Chitinimonas arctica: one gene and its partner. The protein of the gene in region 1 interacts with the protein of each later gene in a pairwise test. Links are inferred from orthologs where the notes say so. Each region holds a gene or a part of one and is shown on either strand. Other genes may lie near its edges. The genes, in order: recO and recR.

Region 1 (7,735 bases):
GCCGCTGACGGACGTTCCGCGCAACGTGAGCGGAAAGCCGACAGGAAGAGCGAGGCGGGCGCCAAATCCGGTTTGGCCGTGCGCGAAGCCGATCCGCGCCTGCTGCGGCAACTGGGCCTGAAATTCGGGCTGCAGGTTGTCGACGTCAATGGCCCCGCGGCGCGGGCCGGTATCCAGCCAGGCGATGTGATCGTGGGTATCGCCGGGGAAGACGTGAAGTCCCTGGCGCACCTGGACGGTGTGCTGTCCGCCGCCAAGGCGGGTAGTTCGGTGGCATTGCGGATCCGTCGCGGCGAAGCGGCCATGTTCGTCAGCCTGAAGCTGGGCGACAAGTCCGAGAAATCCAGTGACTGAACTCGCACTGCTCACCCTCTACGGGCGTGAATATTGCGGGTTGTGCCAGCAGATGCGGGAGGAATTGCGTCTGCTGGCGCCGGATCTGCATCTCGATATCGTCTGGTTCGATATCGACGATAGCGACGCCGCCGAAGAGAAATATGACCGGATGGTGCCTGTCCTGACGGGCGATCAGGACGAGATCATCTGCTTCTATCACCTCAATCGAATGGCGCTGGATGCTTATCTGGCCCGAATCCGGTAAAATCACTTGAAATTCAACGTGGGCACGTAGCAACGTGCCCATTTTTCATGCCGCCTTACCTTGATTGGTGTCCCGGCCGCTAAGGCTCGAAGTCTATGAATCACATCCGCAATTTCTCCATCATCGCCCATATCGACCACGGCAAATCCACGCTGGCAGACCGATTTATCCAGTTCTGCGGTGGCCTGGAGCTGCGCGAGATGAGTGAGCAGGTTCTTGACTCGATGGATATCGAGAAGGAACGCGGCATCACCATCAAGGCCCAGACCGCGGCGCTGCATTACAAGGCGCGCGACGGGCAGATCTACAACCTCAATCTGATCGATACCCCGGTCACGTCGACTTCAGCTACGAAGTAAGCCGCAGCCTGGCCGCTTGCGAAGGCGCGCTGCTGGTCGTGGATGCCTCGCAAGGCGTCGAAGCGCAGACGGTGGCGAACTGCTATACCGCGTTGGAACAAGGCGTGGAAGTGGTCGCGGTGCTGAACAAGATCGACTTGCCGGCAGCCGAGCCCGACCGGGTGATCGCCGAGATCGAGGATATCGTCGGTATCGAGGCGACCGATGCGGTGCGTGCTTCGGCCAAGAACGGTATCGGCATCGAGGATATCCTCGAAGCCGTGATTGCCAAGATCCCCGCGCCGGGCGGCAATCCCGACGGTCCGCTCAAGGCGCTGATCATCGATTCCTGGTTCGACAACTATGTCGGCGTGGTGATGCTTGTCCGGGTGGTGGATGGCCAGGTCAAGCCCAAGGACAAATTGCTGTTCATGTCCACCAAGGCGCAGCATCTATGCGAACAGGTCGGCGTGTTCACGCCCAAGTCGGTACAGCGCGATGCGCTGCGTGCCGGGGAGGTGGGCTTTATCATCGCCGGGATCAAGGACATCGCCTCCGCCAAGGTGGGCGACACCATTACCCTGGTCAAGCCGGCCGCCGAAGAGCCGCTGCCAGGCTTCAAGGAAGTAAAGTCGCAGGTTTTCGCCGGGCTCTACCCGGTCGAATCGCACGATTACGATTCGCTGCGCGACTCCCTCGAAAAGCTCAAGCTCAACGACGCCTCCCTGCATTTCGAGCCGGAAGTCTCGCAAGCGCTGGGTTTTGGTTTCCGTTGCGGTTTCCTCGGCTTGCTGCATCTGGAGATCGTGCAGGAACGTCTGGAACGCGAATTCGACATGGACCTGATCACCACGGCACCCACCGTGGTCTACCAGGTCCTGATGCGTGATGGGGATCTGATCGAAATCGAGAATCCGTCGCGCCTGCCCGACCTGGGCAAGATCGAGGAGATACGCGAGCCCATCATCACCGCCACCATTCTGATGCCGCAGGAATACGTCGGCGCGGTCATGACGCTGTGTAATCTCAAGCGTGGCAACCAACGCAATATGCAATACATGGGCCGGCAAGTGATGCTGACCTATGACATGCCCATGGCCGAAGTGGTGATGGACTTCTTCGACCGCCTCAAGTCGGTATCGCGTGGCTATGCTTCGCTCGATTACGACTTCAAGGAGTTCCGTGCCGACGATCTGGTCAAGCTCGATGTGCTGGTCAATAGCGAACGGGTGGATGCCCTCAGCTTGATCGTGCACCGTGCCACCAGCCATTATCGCGGTCGCGAGCTGGTTTCGAAGATGCGCGAGCTGATTCCGCGCCAAATGTTCGACATCGCCATCCAGGCAGCCATCGGCGCCCAGATCATCGCCCGCGAAACGGTCAAGGCGGTACGCAAGGATGTGCTGGCCAAGTGTTATGGCGGCGATATCTCGCGTAAGCGCAAACTGCTCGACAAGCAAAAGGCTGGTAAAAAACGGATGAAACAAGTAGGTAATGTCGAAATTCCGCAAGAGGCTTTCCTGGCCATCCTGCAGGTAAGCGATAAGTAAATGAATCGCGCGGTTTGGTGTTTCGAACGCATCAAACCGCGTTTCGTCTTTTCAGCATCCCTGGCGGTCCTTGTTCCCGTTAGGCTGCAAGCTCCACGTAACTACTAGAAAAGCCAAGGAAGCCCGCATGAAATGGACTTTGCTCGCCTTTGCCGCCCTGATTCTCGGGCCCATCCTGATTTGGCGTGCTCGCCGAAACGCCACGCCGGTCTACGATGCCGAGCAGATGAACGAAGGTGCCTTATGGGGCTACTTCCTGATTTTGGTGGGGGCGTGGGGTGCGCTCTCCATGATCGCCAACCCAAGCGATCTGTTCTTCGTCGTGATGATGGTGGCAAGCGTGCTGGCGCTGATCGCCCGCCTGCGCGGCTACAAGGCCAAGGGCAATGAACGGAACCTGCCCGACTGGGCCGCCTTCGGCTTTTCCAACGCCCTGGTGTTGGCCCTGATCGGCCTGGGCAAGACTTTCGTGGTCGAACCGATGCAGATCCCGTCCAGTTCCATGCGGCCCGGCCTGGTGGTGGGCGACTTCATCCTGATCAATAAGTCGGCCTATGGCGTGCGGATTCCCTTCCTGAATATCCCTATCATTCCGATGGGCAAGCCGGAACGTGGCGACGTGGTGGTATTCCACTATCCGCAGGATACCAAGATCAATTTCATCAAGCGGGTGATCGGCCTGCCGGGCGACAAGGTCGAGTATCACAACAAGCTGCTGACCATCAATGGCGTCAAGGTGGATAGCATTCCGGTCGGCGACTATCCTTATTCCGACACCGGCGTAGAAACCGTGCAGGCGATCAGGATGCGCGAAACCCTGGGCAACAAGCCGCACGACACCTTGAATGTGCCGGGCACGCCCACCCTGCAACCCGCTTCCGTGGTGGATTTTCCCATGCGCGAAAATTGCCAGCACGACGAGACCGGCTTTACCTGCACCGTGCCGCCCAATCGATACCTGATGCTGGGCGACAATCGCGACAACAGCAACGATGGCCGCTACTGGGGCTTCGTACCGGACGACCACCTGGCCGGACGGGCCTTCCTGATCTGGATGAATTTCGGCGACTTCAGCCGCATCGGAACACGTATCCAATAGTCCGGGGACGTATCGGAAGTTCACAAAACTTGCGAGTCTCCCTAGAATGGCGCGGATCACGTAGAGATACACTGATCTAACTCGCCAACGAGCGTCAGCGAGGCTCCCTCGCAGGGCGAGGGCGGGGCCGCCCGGGTAAGGGGGAGTGGGATAAGTCAGCGAGGGAATCGTTGATTTATCAAAGTCCGTGAACACCCGGCTTTGCCGGGTGGTGAACTGCGATTTGAGTACGCGCAATATTTCAGTGCGTCCTAGTTGTTTCGCGCCAACGTACTTATAAAAAAGGAAATAGCATGCAAAAGCAACGTGGCCTCAGCATGGTGACCATGCTTGCCTGGGGCATTATCCTCGGGGGCGCCCTGGTCCTCTCGCTTAAATTGATTCCCGCCTACAGCGAGTACTTCGGCGTCAAATCGGTGCTCAAGAAGCTGGTGGTCGAACAATCCGGTGCACCGGTCTCGGATATCCGCGAGTCGTTCGACAAGCGGGCCAATATCGAGAACATTTCCTCGGTCAAGGGCGAAGACCTGGAGATCTTGCAGGATCAGCAGGGCACCACGGTTACCGTGGCCTACCAGCGTGTGATACCGCTGGTCGCCAATGTCAGCCTGCTATTCGACTTCACCGCCGAGGAACGCCATGGCGGCGCCGGCAAGTGAGTGGTGAAACCGCGCGGCTCGAAACCGCGCTCTCCTACCATTTTCGCGATCAGGGCAAGCTCGGCCAAGCCCTGACCCACCGCAGCTTTGGCGTGCCGCATAATGAGCGCCTGGAATTCCTGGGCGACAGCATACTCAATGCCGTGGTGGCCAGGCTGCTGTTCGATGCCTTTCCCGAACGCAGCGAGGGCGAATTATCGCGGCTACGCGCCAGCCTGGTGAAGAAGGAAACGCTGGCCGAGCTGGCGCAAGCACTGAAGCTGAGCGATTACGTCCGCCTGGGCGATGGCGAAGCCCGCAGCGGCGGTTTTCAACGGCCGTCCATCCTGGCCGACACCTTGGAGGCGATCTTCGCCGCCATCTGCCTGGATCAGGACTTTGTCGCGGCCAGCCGGACCATCGCCTTGCTGCTGGGCCCCAAGATCGCCGCCATCGATCCAGAGACGCATGGCAAGGACAGCAAGACCAAGTTGCAGGAATGGTTGCAGGCACGCAGGCTGGCCCTCCCGCAATACCGTATCGTCAGCCAGCACGGCGAGGCGCATGATCAGCATTTCGTCGTGGAATGCCAGATTGCCGAGTTGGCGTTGGCTGCCAAGGGCGAAGGCGCGAGTCGCCGGGCCGCCGAGCAGGAAGCCGCAACCCGCGCGCTCGATGCTCTGCCCACAGTCAGGAAAGCGCACAAGCCATGACCGAACAAGCAATTCCCTTCCGCACTGGTTATATCGCCATTGTCGGGCGCCCCAATGTGGGCAAGTCCACCCTGCTCAATCGTTTGATTGGCCAGAAGATCAGCATCGTCTCGCGCAAGGCGCAGACGACGCGCCATCGCATTACCGGTATCCGTACCGATCCGGATGCCCAATTCGTCTTTGTCGATACGCCGGGCTTCCAGACCAAGTACAAGAGCGCCTTGAACGACGCCATGAACCGTGGCGTCACCACCACCTTATCGGATGTGGATGCGGTCTTGTTCGTGATCGAGGCCAGTAAATTCGATGCGCGCGATCTGGAAGTCATCAAGCTGTTGCCCAAGCATCGCCCGGTCATCCTGGTGCTCAACAAGGCCGATCTACTGAAGGATAAGGGCCAGCTACTGCCGTTTATCCAGCGCATGGCGACCCAGTTCGAGTTCCACGCCATCGTGCCGGTATCGGCCAAGAAGATCATGAAGATCGATGTATTGGTCGATGTGATCAAGCCCTTGCTGCCTGAAGGCGCGCCGATGTACGAGGAAGACCAGGTCACCGACCGCAGCGAGCGTTTCCTCGCTTCGGAACTGATACGGGAAAAAATATTCCGCCTGGTTGGCGACGAACTACCTTACTCCACCGCGGTGGAGATCGAGAAGTACGAAGAGGAAGGCAATCTGCGCCGCATTTTCGCCTCCATCCTGGTGGACCGCGACGCGCAAAAGGCCATCATCATCGGCCACGATGGCGACAAGCTCAAGGAAATCTCCACCCAGGCGCGTACCGACATGGAAAAAATGTTCGATTGCACGGTCTATCTGGAGGTCTTCGTCAAGGTCAAGAGCGGTTGGGCGGACGACACCCGCTTGGTACGGCAATTCGGTTACGAGTGACCGGCATCGCCCTTGACCGCGGCAACTGCTGATGGCCGCCGTTACTTTTGCCCGCAGCAAACAGCGCGTCGAAGCCACGCCGTGCTGGTTGTTGCACAGCTATCCGTACAAGGAAACCAGCCTGATCGTCGAGGTACTCAGCCGCCAGCATGGGCGGGTGGCCTTGGTGGCGCGTGGCGCGCGGCGGCCGACTTCCAGCTTGCGGGGCAATTTGCTGGCTTTTCAGCCCTTGATGCTGTCGTGGTTCGGCGGCGGCGAGCTGAAAACCCTGCATGCCGCCGAATGGCAGGGCGGGGTAGCGCAGCTGACGGGCTTGCCGCTGATCTGCGGCTTCTACCTGAACGAGTTGCTGCTGCGCTTGGTGCCGCGTGAAGATGCCCATCCCGGCCTGTTCGACGCTTATCGGCTCGCCGCGATCGCGCTTGCCAAGGCGCCTACCGAGGTCGAACCCGTCCTGCGGCGCTTCGAACTGACCTTGCTGACCGAGCTGGGATATGGCTTGACCTTGGCACGCGATCTACATGGCCAGCCCGTGGAAGCGGCCAGGGAGTATCGTTTCCTGAGTGGACGAGGCATTGTCCCCGCGAACGAAATCCCGGCGGGCATGGGCGTGGGTTTGTCCGGCCGAAGTCTCGCTGCCATGGCCGCGGGTGACTATAGCGAGCCGCAATCGGCACTGCAGGCCAAACAGTTGATGCGGGTACTGCTGGCCGAGTTGCTGGGCGACGCCCCGCTGCATACCCGAAAAATTCTGCGCGACTTGCATAAGCTTTGAAATGATCTTTGGAATCGGTACCGATATTGTCGAAATAGCCCGCCTGGGCCACAGTTATCAGCGACATGGCCAACGCCTGCTCGCCCGCCTGCTGGCACCGGACGAGCAGGTCGAGTTCGCCGCCGCGAGCGATCCGGCGCGCTTCCTGGCCAAACGCTGGGCAGCCAAGGAAGCCTTCGCCAAGGCCTTGGGTACCGGTATCCGGCCACCGGTCACGCTGGCCGGCATTGGTGTCGGTCATGATGAAGCCGGCAGACCCATCCTGATTTTCGATCCGGCGATCCAGCAGTTATTGCGACAACAGGGTATTCAAAATGCCCATCTGTCGCTCAGCGATGAACGATTGTCCGCCGTGGCTTTCGTTATACTGGAAAGCGCCGGAACGGCTTGCCTATAACTGGGTCATACGGGTTACCATTCAACCGTCATACCAAGAGGACACTCCTAGATGATTGCCATCGAACACAAGGATCACGCGGTGCTCGCCTCGATTGCCGGCGAATTCACCTTGGCGGATTACCGGGAGTTCGAAGAGAACGTACTGTATGAGCTGAAGTTTCGCGGGCGACCCAATTTGCTGTTCGATCTCAGCGGCATGTTGGGCTACACCCTGGATGTGGTGTGGGAGGAAATACGCTTCTCCCGCCAGCATGCCACCGAGTTCGGCCGCATCGCCGTGGTGACCAGCGACCAATGGACGACCTGGGCGACCTGGGTGGCGCGTCTGTTCGTGGATAGCGACGTGCTGGTCTTCGATAATCTGCAACAGGCGGAAAGCTGGTTGCTTGAAATACAACCGGTGGAAGGCTGATGCGCCGTCTGTTCGAATCCCTGACCGGCATGGTCAAGCGCGACACGGATCCACTGTCCGAGCCGCGCACGGCCATGACCTGGATGCGCGAGATCAAACAGGAAGACATCAGTACCCAGCTATCCGCCGTACGGGATATGGTGGCCAAGATAGAAGGCCGTAATTCCGTCAACCTGGCTACGCTGCAGGCCTTGTTCGTCATCGACGAAAAAATCCAGCCCACCTACGAGCAGGTTCGCCAGCAATACATTCAGAATCCCCGTGCCGGCAAGGCCATAGAAGAAAAGCTATGGGACGATATCGTCGGTTTCGCGCGC
Region 2 (7,910 bases), 380 kb from region 1 along the record:
AAGCCGGCCATGGCGCTGCTTTCCGGCGCGATGGCGGGGGGCTCGCCGCTGTTCTGTTCATTGCTTGCCGTCGAGCCGGCCAGCGCCGTCGAGGTGGGATCGATAGGCAAGGCCGCTGTGCTCGCCGGCTGGTCCGGGCTGGCATGCTGCTCCTTGGAGCTGAGCAGCGCCGCGCCTACCGCCGCGACGACGATCAAGCCTATGCCCATGCCCAGCAAGCGGCCGCGACCGCTGGGTGCTTCCTGCTTGGCTTCCCGCCGGGTCATACCCAGGGAGCTGGGCGCGAATTCCTCTTCGCCGCGCGCCGTGGCCGTCGGCCGCAGTCCCAAAGTAGGGTGTAGCACCGGAGTCGGTTGCATGGTGAACACCCCGCTGGTCTGCGGAGCTTCGGTGATGGTGAGCAGGCGATCATCGACTTCCAATACCTCGAATGCCTTGATACAGGCATCCAGGCTGGTAAAGCCGCCTTGCAGCACCGGTTTTTGCATCTTCTTGACCAGGGCCGGCAGGATCTCCTGATGGGCATCCTTGAAATAATCGATGCGATGCAGGGAAATCTGCTTGAACCAATGCCCAAGCGCATACAGGTCCACTCGCCAATCGAGGTTATTGATGGCCAGGTCGGGCAACAGCACGCTGCCGTATTGCTGGCGGGCCGTTTCGGAGAGTTCATACCAGCTGGACTTGCCCGATTCACCCACCAGCTTGGCGTAGGTCTGCCAGTCGCGCTGGATGGCCTCGCGCATGCTGGGCGCCAGGTAGGCGGCGTCCGGGCTGGCAAGATCGATGAACAGGGGTTTCTCGATCCGCTGCTGGCTGTTGCGGGCTACCCCGAAATCGATTAGCGCGAGGCTATCGAAGTCGATCTGGTATTTATCGTTTTGCCGCAGCACGATCAGGTCGGGACGCAAGCCGCCGTGTACCAGGCCGGCCCGGCTGAGATGCGCTAAAGCGCGCAGGGCCGCCAAGATCAGCCGGACCAGATCACTGGAACGCTGGAAGGGGTGTTCCAACTGACCCACCGGCGTAGCCAGCCAATGCGTGAGCGGATGGCCGGCCGCTTCCGAAATCAATACATTGCGGTCCAGGTCCACCCCGATAAAGCGGGCCGCGTAACGCGGATCACGTTGGAAACCCTGCAGAATCCGAGCCTCATGGCAAAGCCAATATTCGGCGGCTGGATAGTCGGCGGACAGGCGTTTGCACCAGCGTTCGGTGGCGCGCTGACTGAGGAATTTTTCGAGCTGGATCGGGCGCTCGGGGTGTGTATTGACTTCTGCTTCGTCGGTCATGGTGTTCAGTGTGATATCCCGCTCTCTGGCTGGCTTTGGCGGCGAGTATGGCAGCAAAAAAGCCGGGTGATGCCCGGCTTGATAAGACGGACCCTCGCTATTTGCATTTACGCGACGTTTGGCGCCCATCCCCCCGCCTTCACGAGGGGGTGCCTATGTCCGCCGGAAATGCAACTCGACGCTACCTTTGGATTTCAACCTACCGTTTTACCGTTTCCGGCAGGACGATATTGACCTCCAGCACATCGTAGTCATCCTGGCGTTCCAGCGACACCTTGATGTCGTCCTGGCCCACCGAGACATATTTGGAGATGACGGCGATCAACTCCTGCTGCAAGGCAGGCAGGTAATCGGGTCCGCCACGCCCGGCCCGTTCATGCGCCAGGATGATCTGCAGCCTTTCGCGCGCCACCGACGCCGACTTCTTCTTGCTGCCAAGCAAATAATCGAGAAAAGACATGGCTTACCCTCCGAACAGGCGCTTGAGCCAGCCTTGCTTGGGCGTCTCGATAAAGCGCAATGGGCGATCTTCGCCCAGGAAACGTGCCACCACATCCTTGTAGGCTTCGGATACTTCCGAGCCTTCCAGGTGAACGGCCGGTGTGCCGCTATTGGAAGCCTGCAGGACGGATTCCGATTCCGGAATGACGCCGATCAGTGGAATGCGCAGCAGATGCTTGATATCGTCCAGCGACAGCATTTCGCCGGCATCTACCCGCTTGGGAGCATAGCGGGTAATCAGCAGGTGGGCCTTGAGGGATTGCCCCTGCTCGGCCTTGCGCGATTTCGCATCCAGAATACCCAGGATACGGTCCGAATCGCGTACCGAAGAGACTTCCGGATTGGTCACCACCAGGGCTTCGTCGGCGAAATAGAGCGCCAGCAGGGCGCCGGTTTCGATGCCGGCCGGAGAGTCGCAGATAATGTAGTCGAAGCCGTCCGCCGCCAGCTCGTTCAACACTTTTTCCACGCCTTCGCGGGTCAGTGCTTCCTTATCCCGCGTTTGCGAAGCGGGCAGGACGAACAAATTGTCGCAATGCTTATCCTTGATCAGCGCCTGGCTCAGCTTGGCTTCACCCTGGATCACATTGACGAAGTCATATACCACGCGGCGCTCGCAGCCCATGATGAGGTCGAGATTGCGCAGACCCACATCGAAGTCGATGACGGCGACTTTATTGCCGCGTAGCGCGAGGCCGGATGCGAAGCTGGCACTGGTGGTGGTCTTGCCTACGCCACCCTTGCCGGAGGTCACGACGATGATTTTTGCCACGTTTTTTCCCTGAAATATTCAACGAATCAATCGAGCGCCAGCGCTTCGATCACGAGTTTGTTGCCGTCCAGCCTTACCTGGGCGGCTTGGGCCTTAATGCTCTGCGGCAACGGCTCATCCAGGGAGCGATAGATGCCGGCGATGGAGAGCAGTTCGGCTTGCATGCAATGGGTAAAGATACGGACGCCGGTATCGCCGCGCGCACCGGCCAGGGCGCGACCGCGCAAGGGTGCGTAGACATGGATATTGCCGTCGGCGATGACCTCGGCGCCATGGCTCACCAGGGCCAGCACGATCAGGTCGCCGCCGCGCGCGTAGACCTGTTGGCCGCTGCGCACGGGTTTATCGATGATCAGCGTCTGATTGACCGCGGCCACCGGTGCGGGTTTCGCCTCGCAGGTTCGGCTATCCACGGCCGTGTCGCGCAGGGGCGTGTCGGGCAATAGCGCCAGGCCGGCCCTGATCACCGCCTCGCGAGCCGCCGCGCCGACCCCGCGCGCTGCTACTGCTTGCAAGCCGGATTTACGCAGAATGCTGATCAAGCCGCTCAAATCAAGCGCGGTGGCATGGGGTGGCCAATCAGCCAGCTCCAGGACCACGGCATCTCCGCCGAAAAAATCGGCCCTGCCACCCAGTTTCTGGCTGAGTGCCGCTTCGAGGCCGGCAAGATCGGCAGTCTTGGGAGCAAAGGCGATCAGATTGAGCGCAGCGCTCTTGATTTCAAACAAGGCGGTACTACGGGCGGGGGCCGGCTTGATGGAAGCAGTCATCGAATGCGCTCGGCGGCGGTTGACAAAATTGTTGCCGAGTTTACTAGGTTCACGGCGCAAGCTTCAACAGAAGGTGCTGTGGGTAACTTTGTGGACAGACTCGCGGCAAAATCAGAGTGATTACTTGAATGCCCCATACTGCTTGGGGTGAAGTAAAGCAAGGATTTTAATATTTTCATATAAATCAAGGAATTGAACTTGCAAAGCAGATCCTTGCAGGCCAGCGTGTTGCTGAGGCAATACAGTGCCGGCAGGTGGGGGAAAAGTGGATAAGTACTTCTGTATGTACCGATCACAAACTGCGCCGCTCCAATAAAGCTTGCGCCAGTGTACTGCTATCCACATGCTCGAGTTCACCGCCCGAGGGCAGGCCACGGGCAATCCGGCTGACCCGCAAGCCCTGTGCGCGTAGTAATTCGGCCAGATAATGGGCAGTTGCTTCACCCTCCACTGTGAAGTTGGTGGAAAGAATCACCTCCTCCACTTCACCATCCTGGGCGCGCGCAAGCAACTTGTCGAAATGAATATCGTCGGGGCCTACCCCATCCAACGGTGAAAGTTTGCCCATCAGCACGAAATAGCAGCCCTTGAATGCCAAGGTCTGTTCAATACGCAGCAAATCGGTAGGCATCTCCACCACGCAAAGCTGGCGTTTGTCGCGGGCCGGATCGGCGCATAGCTCGCAAAGATCGAATTCGGTAAAGGTATTGCAGCGCTGGCAATGGCGCAGCTTGGTCAAGGCATCGGCCAGGGCGTGGGCCAAGGCGGCCGCGCCCGACTGATTGCGCTGCAGCAGGTGATAAGCCATGCGTTGCGCCGATTTCGGACCCACGCCGGGAAGAATGCGCAGCGCATCGATCAGCTGGTCAAGCGAAGAGGGGATTTTCATGGGATGCCAGGCGGTGCTTTGGGAATGGGGTCAGGTCCATCGATGGACGCCCCGCAAGCCCGTCAAATCGGTTTACACCGCGTGACGGGCTCGGCCCTCGTCAGGAGAGGCCGGGGGTGGCGCCTAGCGTGAAATCAATCAAAAAGGCAGCTTCATGCCTGGCGGCAGGTTCAGGCCGGCGCTGAAGCCGGCCATCTTGTCCTGCGAAGTCTGCTCGGCTTTACGCAAGGCGTCGTTGAAGGCCGCGGCAATCAGGTCCTCCAGCATTTCCTTGTCGTCCATCACGCTGGGGTCGATCTGAATGCGGCGCACCAGGTGGTGGCAATTCATGACGATCTTGACCATACCGCCGCCGGACTGGCCCTCCACGTCGACCTCGGCCAGTTGCTCCTGGGCCTTCTTCATATTTTCCTGCATCTGCTGGGCTTGCTTCATCAGATTGCCCAGTCCGCCCTTGTTAAACATGCTTGCTCCTTGAAACTTGAATGGGAAGGGATGGAAGAAAATCGCGCTCAAACAGGGTCTGTGCGCGTTTGTATCGTGTCGGGCAGCACTGTGGCGCCAAAATCGGCGATCAGCGACTGCACGAAGGGATCGCTATTGAGCGCATCGGCCGCATCGGCCAGGCGCGCTTGCCGCTCGCGCTGTTGCTGTGCGGCCGGCGTGGCGTGGCTGACACCGCCGACCGAGATCGTGACATGGGCCCGTTGGCCAAAATGCTGGCTCAAGGCCTGTTCCAGCTTTTCACGATAATCCGGCCCCGCGACCACTTTGTGCGCATCGGGCACGGCCAACTGGAAGCTGAGGCCCTCGTGGCTTTGCAATTCGGCATGCTGTGCCAGCATGACCGCCAGGCCACCCAGCTTCAGGCGACCCACCAAGGCAGCCCAGTCTCCGGTGAACTCGGCCGGTGCTTCGGGAGGCGCCTCTTCCGGCATCTCCTGCGCCACTTCGGCTACCGGCGCGACAAATGGCACGGGAGGGGTTTCTAGCGCGTCCGGCAGTTCTTCCCAGGGTGGGGTAGGCCTGGTCTCGGCGATCGGCGCGGGCGCCGGTACCGGTTCCGGTTCCGGTTCCGGGGAGGGTATTGCCAAAGGCGCAGCCGCCATCGCATCACTCCCTGCGGAGGAGGTTTGCGCAGTCTTCACCCCGGTATCGCCCGGGGAGGGGAGGGGAAGCGCTTCGCGGGCAGGGGGGGGAGAGGAATCCGGCCCTGTGGCCACGTACTGTTTGCGTGCAGGGGCGAAAGCCAGCATGCGCAGCAGCGTCATACTCATTCCGGCGAACTCGTCGGGCGCCAAGGAAAGATCGCGCCGGCCCTGCAGGGCGATCTGATAATAGAGCTGTAGATCTTCGGCGCTGAACAGCGGAACTAGCCGATTCAGCTCACCATACTGTGGGTGGTCGGTCGAGATGGTGCTGGGCACGGCTTGCAGCAGCGCCAATTGATGCAGCAGGGAAGCCAGTTCCTGCAGGGCTGCGTCGCTGCCGACCCCGCGCGTCACCAAATCTTCCGCCGCCGCCATCAAGCCTGCGCCATCTTGAGCCGCCAGCCTGGTCAGCAACTCAAACAGATAGGATTGATCCACCGCGCCCAGCATGGCTCTTACGCCGGCTTCCTCTACCGTGCCCGCGCCATATGCGATGGCCTGGTCCAGCAGGGATAAGGCATCCCGCATACTTCCGGCTGCAGCGTGACCCAGCAAGGTCAGGGCGCCGGCTTCGTAGCCCACCGACTCGGCTTCCAGCACGTGCCGCAGGTGACCGCTGATCTGGGCTGGCAGCATTTGCCTTAACGAGAACTGCAGGCAGCGCGACAATACGGTGACCGGCACCTTCTGCGGATCGGTGGTGGCCAGGATAAACTTCACATGGCTGGGCGGCTCTTCCAGCGTTTTCAGCATGGCGTTGAAGGCACTCTTGGACAGCATGTGCACTTCGTCGATGATGTAAACCTTGAAGCGGCCTTGCGTGGGCGAGTACTGGGCGTTATCCAGCACCTCGCGGATATTGTCGATACCGGTGTTGGAGGCAGCGTCGATCTCCAGCAGATCGACGAAGCGACCCGCATCGATCTGCTTGCATGCATCGCATACGCCACAAGGCGTGGCGGTCAGGCCTGTTTCGCAGTTGAGCGATTTCGCCAGAATGCGGGCAATAGTGGTCTTGCCCACCCCTCTGGTGCCGGTAAGCAGGTAGGCATGGTGCAAGCGCTGGTTTTCCAGTGCGTTGCTCAAGGCCTTGACTACATGCTCCTGCCCTACCAGGGTTGCAAAGGATCTCGGTCGCCACTTACGGGCCAGTACTTGATAGGTCATGTCGGCGATTCTAGCAGAAGCACTCGCGGACATTGTGCCGAGCGCCACCACAGTAGAACGAATTGGCTGATTGCCAATATGCAGTACAAAGGAGAGTAGATACCGTGATGTCCGATTCGCCAAGTGCCTGGCCGGCAGATGATCCGCCGCCCGAGCCACCTATCGCGCCGCCACCCGAAGCATGCTGCGGGAGCGGTTGTGACCCCTGTATTTTCGATTTCTACAGCGAGGAGGTGCAGCAGCACCGTCTCTTGCTGGCGCAATGGCAGGCGCGACAAGCCTTGCGTGAGCACACTAAACCTATATAGCAAATTTTCTTCGCATCAAGCAAAGCGCCCCGTTTTACGGGGCGCTTTGCTTGTTTGGTGCGGGATTTGCAGTGGGGCCTGAACCTGCCGTTCTGCGTAGTCACCGGCCGCCATGAAAAAAGTATTCATGACGGGTATATTACGGATCAATGACTTATTGAATTCTCGCGCCGTTCCCCGGTAAGTTTTACAGAAGGGTGTTGACGGCCGGCGGGGTGGTGCGTATAGTTCGCTTCTCTGCTGCTGACGCAGACAAAAACGAAGCGAAACACACGATGTTAGCCGAGTTAGTCTGAACAAGCAAACGCTCTTTAACAAGATACAACCGATAAGCGTAGGCACTTGGCTTTAGGCTAAAGGCTTACGAGATTTGACGGCTTAGGCTGTTGAATCAAGCAATGCCAGTTTTGTTTCAAAAACAGAGATTGAACTCAAGAGTTTGATCCTGGCTCAGATTGAACGCTGGCGGCATGCTTTACACATGCAAGTCGAACGGATTTGAGGGGCTTGCTCCTCAAGTTAGTGGCGAACGGGTGAGTAATGCATCGGAACGTACCGTGTAGTGGGGGATAACTATCCGAAAGGATAGCTAATACCGCATACGATCTACGGATGAAAGCGGGGGCTCGCAAGACCTCGCGCTATACGAGCGGCCGATGTCGGATTAGCTAGTTGGTGGGGTAAAGGCTCACCAAGGCAACGATCCGTAGCGGGTCTGAGAGGATGATCCGCCACACTGGGACTGAGACACGGCCCAGACTCCTACGGGAGGCAGCAGTGGGGAATTTTGGACAATGGACGAAAGTCTGATCCAGCCATGCCGCGTGAGTGAAGAAGGCCTTCGGGTTGTAAAGCTCTTTTGTCCGGGAGCAAATCCTGCCTGCTAATACTAGGTGGGGATGAGAGTACCGGAAGAATAAGGACCGGCTAACTACGTGCCAGCAGCCGCGGTAATACGTAGGGTCCAAGCGTTAATCGGAATTACTGGGCGTAAAGGGTGCGCAGGTGGTTGTGCAAGCCAGATGTGAAATCCCCGGGCTTAACCTGGGAACTGCATTTG

What was found.
Region 2: the proteins of recO (region 1) and recR interact in binary tests that used the Escherichia coli proteins (3 or more experiments, as listed by UniProt). The link is inferred for Chitinimonas arctica from one-to-one orthologs.

What each region holds. Positions count from the first base shown.
Region 1 is NZ_CP041730.1:853,003-860,737, reverse strand. Bases 5,016-7,735 are described here. They hold recO (DNA repair protein RecO), read left to right. Parts: upstream 5,016-5,863; coding sequence 5,864-6,607; downstream 6,608-7,735. Other genes in these bases: FNU76_RS03710 (cyclic-di-GMP receptor FimW-related protein), read left to right, coding at 7,418-7,735; FNU76_RS03715 (SpoIIAA family protein), read left to right, coding at 7,056-7,418; acpS (holo-ACP synthase), read left to right, coding at 6,609-7,004; era (GTPase Era), read left to right, coding at 5,016-5,832. Outside these bases: FNU76_RS03760 (DegQ family serine endoprotease), read left to right, coding at 1-354; FNU76_RS03755 (glutaredoxin family protein), read left to right, coding at 347-601; lepB (signal peptidase I), read left to right, coding at 2,617-3,588; FNU76_RS03740 (DUF4845 domain-containing protein), read left to right, coding at 3,882-4,247; rnc (ribonuclease III), read left to right, coding at 4,244-4,939; more of era, read left to right, coding at 4,936-5,015. UniProt on the Escherichia coli protein: Involved in DNA repair and RecF pathway recombination.
Region 2 is NZ_CP041730.1:1,234,747-1,242,656, reverse strand. Bases 2,427-5,321 are described here. They hold recR (recombination mediator RecR), read right to left. Parts: upstream 4,225-5,321; coding sequence 3,628-4,224; downstream 2,427-3,627. Other genes in these bases: dnaX (DNA polymerase III subunit gamma/tau), read right to left, coding at 4,737-5,321; FNU76_RS05475 (YbaB/EbfC family nucleoid-associated protein), read right to left, coding at 4,363-4,689; minC (septum site-determining protein MinC), read right to left, coding at 2,592-3,335; minD (septum site-determining protein MinD), read right to left, coding at 2,427-2,565. Also shown: FNU76_RS05500 (SEL1-like repeat protein), read right to left, coding at 1-1,292; cell division topological specificity factor MinE, read right to left, coding at 1,492-1,752; more of minD, read right to left, coding at 1,756-2,426; more of dnaX, read right to left, coding at 5,322-6,542; FNU76_RS05465 (oxidoreductase-like domain-containing protein), read left to right, coding at 6,650-6,850. UniProt on the Escherichia coli protein: May play a role in DNA repair. It seems to be involved in an RecBC-independent recombinational process of DNA repair. It may act with RecF and RecO.